Regions from separate parts of the Lactiplantibacillus brownii genome, predicted to be linked through region 2. Evidence: predicted binding sites of a transcription regulator. Region 2 holds the regulator's gene; the other holds the start of a gene.
The links. Region 2 encodes HrcA, which represses chaperone genes, less so after heat shock. Its sites were predicted from a motif close to TTAGCACTCNNNNNNNNNGAGTGCTAA; they were not measured.

Region 1: the regulator HrcA is predicted to act here: its motif matches at 1,565-1,591, upstream of groES (co-chaperone GroES).

What each region holds. Positions count from the first base shown of each region.
Region 1 covers NZ_JAVCWF010000001.1:658,688-661,101, reverse strand. The annotation lists gene groL (chaperonin GroEL) at 1-1,206, opposite strand, end outside; gene groES (co-chaperone GroES) at 1,256-1,540, opposite strand; gene RA086_RS02725 (CPBP family intramembrane glutamic endopeptidase) at 1,731-2,366, shown strand.
Region 2 covers NZ_JAVCWF010000001.1:1,649,502-1,651,915, reverse strand. The annotation lists gene budA (acetolactate decarboxylase) at 1-339, shown strand, start outside; gene hrcA (heat-inducible transcriptional repressor HrcA) at 493-1,536, shown strand; gene grpE (nucleotide exchange factor GrpE) at 1,557-2,156, shown strand; gene dnaK (molecular chaperone DnaK) at 2,194-2,414, shown strand, end outside.

The sequences.
Region 1 (2,414 bases), 990 kb from region 2:
ACGAGTTGCGTTCAAAGCATCTTCGATCCGATATTTACGTTCCTTCAATTCAGTTTCAGTTGCAGCACCGACCCGCACAACGGCGACCCCGCCAGCCAACTTAGCTAAACGTTCTTGGAGCTTTTCTTTATCAAAATCAGAAGTGGTTTCACTAATTTGGTTACGGATGAAGTCAACTCGTTCTGAGATGGCATCCTTAGCACCAGCACCCTCAACGATGGTGGTGTTATCTTTAGTAACCGTAACTTTGTTAGCTTGACCTAATTGATCAATCGTAGTGTCTTTCAATTCAAGACCTAAATCATCAGTGATGACCGTCCCACCAGTTAAGATGGCAATATCTTGTAATTGTTCCTTACGCCGATCACCAAAACCGGGTGCCTTAACTGCAACGACATTGAACGTCCCACGCATCTTGTTTAAGACTAAGGTTGGTAAAGCTTCACCAGAGATATCATCCGCGATGATCAACAATGGCTTGCCTTGTTCAACGATTGATTGCAATAATGGTAAGATATCTTGAATATTCGAGATCTTCTTATCGGTAATTAAAATGTAAGGGCTATCGAGGTCTGCTTCCATCTTATCGTTATCGGTAACCATATATTGTGATAAGTAACCACGATCAAATTGCATACCTTCAACAACATCCAAGCTTGTGTCAACGCCACGTGATTCTTCAATCGTGATGACGCCATCATGACCAACTTTTTCCATTGCTTCAGCAATTAACTTACCAGTTTCTTGACTTGAAGATGAAACCGCCGCGATTTGAGCGATATCTTCTTGTGTCTTAACTTCGTGAGCCATTGCATGCAATGAATCAACCGCCGTCTTAGTCGCTTCTTCGATCCCACGACGAATGCCAACTGGGTTAGCACCGGCAGTTACGTTCTTCATACCTTCATTAACGATCGATTGTGTTAAGACCGTCGCAGTAGTCGTCCCATCACCGGCGATATCATTAGTTTTAGAAGCAACTTCCGAAACTAATTTAGCACCCATGTTTTCAAAATGGTCGTCTAATTCGATGGCCTTAGCAATTGTGACCCCATCATTAGTAATAGTTGGTGAGCCATATGATTGTTCCAAAACAACGTTACGACCCTTAGGACCAAGCGTTGATTTTACAGTGTCAGCTAATTGATCGACACCTTTGAGCATTGCTGAACGTGCGTCTTCAGAAAACTTTAATTCTTTAGCCATTATCTGTATTCACCTCATAAATAGTTTTTAATTAAATCATTTAAATGGATTAGTCTTCGACTGCGACAATATCTTTTTCGTGCAAAACAAGATACGTAGCGCCTTCATACTTAACTTCAGTACCAGCGTATTTGTCAAACAAAACTTGTTCGCCGACTTTGACACTTGGGGCTACTTTAGACCCGTTATCTAAAACACGGCCATCGGAAACGGCAACAACTTTACCGCTTTGTGGCTTTTCCTTAGCGTTATTGGCAATAACGATTCCGCCAACTGTTTGTTCTTCTTCTGCTTGTTGTTGCAAAATGACACGATCACCTAATGGTTTTAACACGTGAATCCCTCCATTTGTTCTTTTTTAGCACTCCTAAAGTTCAAGTGCTAATCACAAAATCAACTATAACATTTTCATTTGAGAATGCAAGTTATTCGTCAATAATTAGTCAAAGAATGTCAAATCGACTATAATGGGACTACTTAAGTCAAGTTTGACTCGAAATCTACACCGTAAGGACGTGAAAGAAATGGCCAATCGCCGCCAATCTCTCAGTATTTTAGTTTGTTATTTTATCGTTTATGCGTTGCCCACTTTATTAGTCACGGGCTTCCCACACTTGGGTTCAGAAGTTTACCTTATCCAAACTTTAGATTACTTAATCGGTGCCATAATCATCGGTTGGTTGGCTTGGCACCATGCCCAGCCCAACACCATTGAGCAACAGCCTAGCACTTGGTTATCGACCATTCTCTGGGGCTTAGCTGGTACCTTTATCGTGATTGTCGGCCAAAATGCCATCTTAAACTTGACTCGTTTGTTAGGTCAATCAACTGCATCTGAAAACACCAGTACTTTACTCGCAGTTGGGCAAAAGTACCCCTTCTTTTTCTTGGCTGTGCTTGTTGGGGCCCCAATTATGGAAGAAATCGTTTTTCGGAAAGTTATTTTTGGCTTTTTCACGCCGGTCACTGGAAGCATTGGTGCCGCGGTTATTTCCAGTCTACTGTTCAGTTTCGCCCACGCGGACGGTCATCTCATCCTCTACGCCTTTGTTGGCCTGTTCTTCTGTTGGCTCTACCGCCACACCGGTCGCATTCAGACTTCAATGATTGCACATGTTTTGATGAACGGCGCGGTTGTCATACCGATACTTTTCAATTAAATCAGCTTAAAATAAAGACGCAGCCAGCTTTTGCTAGTTGCGTCTTTT
Region 2 (2,414 bases):
AGAGTTGCGCCACATCAAACTAAGCCTTACCAGACTTTGGTTGCCGCGACGGCCACTCAGCCTGAATTTGAAGGGACCGACGTCAAGGGAACAATCATCGGTTATTTTGCGCCGCACCTATTCCAAGGGGCGACGGTGGGTGGCTTCCACTTACACTTCTTGAGTGCAGATCATCAACTTGGCGGGCATCTCTTAGATTTTGAAATTGATCAGGCCCAACTGAAAGTTCAAAAATTTGCTGATTTTCAAGTACACCTACCCATTGATAATGCAGATTACTTACAGGAACAATTTGATAATGAAACCATTGATTCAGCCATTAACAAAGCTGAACGCTAGGTTGATGGGTCCGAGGAAAGCTTCCTCGGACTTTTTTAGCACTCGACCAATTATTTTGCTAAAATACTTTGTCTTTCCTTGACTTTAAGGGGTGGGGTTGTTATATTAGTAATTGTGTTAGCACTCCATTAAGTTAAGTGCTAAAAAGAGGTGATGATCACGTTAACTGAACGACAAAGCCTAATTTTGAAGGCGATTGTCCGTGACTATACCGAAGGCGGTACCCCAGTTGGGTCCAAATCTTTAGTCCAAGAGTTGCCGATGAAGGTTAGCTCCGCCACGATTCGTAATGAAATGGCGCGACTTGAAGATTTGGGATTAATCGTCAAAACGCATTTGTCTTCTGGTCGAATTCCATCAATTAAGGGTTATCGTTATTATGTTGATCATATCCTGACACCTGAAAAGGTGGATAATCGTGACTTGAAGGTCATCCAACATTCGTTGGGTGGTGAATTTCATAAGATCGATGAGATCGTGGCGCAGTCGGCGGATATCTTGTCACAATTGACGAGTTATACGACTTTTACCCTACGGCCGGAATTGAAACATAGTCGGCTCAGCGGCTTCCGTTTAGTACCGCTTGGCAATCATCAAGTCATGGCCATTCTGGTGACTAATAACGGGGATGTTGAGAATCAGACGTTTACGATTCCGAATGATCTTTCCGGTGATGAACTAGAGCCAGTCGTTCGTTTTATCGATGATCAATTGATCGGCCTGCCGTTAGAAGACGTCCTCGCCAAATTACAACAAGAGATTCCATTGAAATTATCGCGTTATTTGCAAAATCCCGATGGTTTCTTGGATATTTTTGGCAGTGTGTTGTCCAAGGCAGCTTCCGAAAGGTTTTATGTTGGTGGCAAGTTAAACTTGTTTAACTATACGAGTCAACAGAATCCGAAAGAAATGCGATCATTGTATTCATTGCTAGATCAAACGGATAACTTGGCCAATGTGATTGGCACACCTGGTCAACACATTCAAGTTCGGATCGGGAATGAGATCACCAACGATTTATTGAAAGACTACAGTTTGATCACCGCAACGTATGACGTTGATCAGCACGGGCAAGGTATTATCGCCTTGCTTGGGCCGACAGCCATGCCATACTCACGGATGATCGGTCTGATGGGTGCGTTTCAACGTGAACTGGCCCGCAAACTGTTAGATTATTACCGGTACTTTGACGAGTGACGGACAGGGAGATGAAATCATTGGCAAAGAAACCAACTAGCGCAACCGATTCAGCTGAAAGTACGGCTAGCCAAGCGGCGCAATCCACTGCCGACTCAGCAACAGCTAAGTCGACGGCAGAAAAAGCGACGACTAAAAAGGCAGCAGCAACCAAGGTTGATCCTCGTGAGGCTCAAATTGCAGCATTAAAGCAGCAATTGGACCAGAAGGATGATCAGTTATTGCGAACCCAAGCTGAATTGGTCAATATGCAAAATCGTTTCAAGAAAGAGCAAGCATCGATCATTAAATATGATGGTCAGACGTTGGCAAAGGACGTGTTGCCAGTGCTGGATAACTTGGAACGAGCATTAGCCACCGCGGCTACCGATGAAACTGCTAAGCAGTTGAAGAAGGGTGTCGAAATGGTTTATGGGCATTTGCAAGAAGCCCTCAAAAAGAATAGCGTAACTGAAGTTCCAGCAGATGGTGAGAAATTTGATCCGAACGTTCACCAGGCCGTGCAAACGGTGCCGGCGGACAAAGATCATCCTGCCGAAACGGTAGTTCAAGTTTTACAAAAAGGTTATCTATTTAAAGACCGGACGCTTCGACCTGCAATGGTTGTTGTGGCCCAGTAATAATAAAAAAATAAAATTAAAAGAGGTTTGTTAATTTATGGCAAGTAATAAAATTATCGGGATTGACCTCGGGACGACTAACTCTGCGGTTGCCGTACTCGAAGGTAGCGAACCAAAGATTATTACGACTCCTGAAGGCGGCCGGACGGTCCCATCAGTTGTCGCATTTAAAGATGGCGAAACTCAAGTTGGTGAAGTTGCCAAGCGGCAAGCTATCACCAATCCTAACACGGTAGCTTCAATCAAGCGTCACATGGG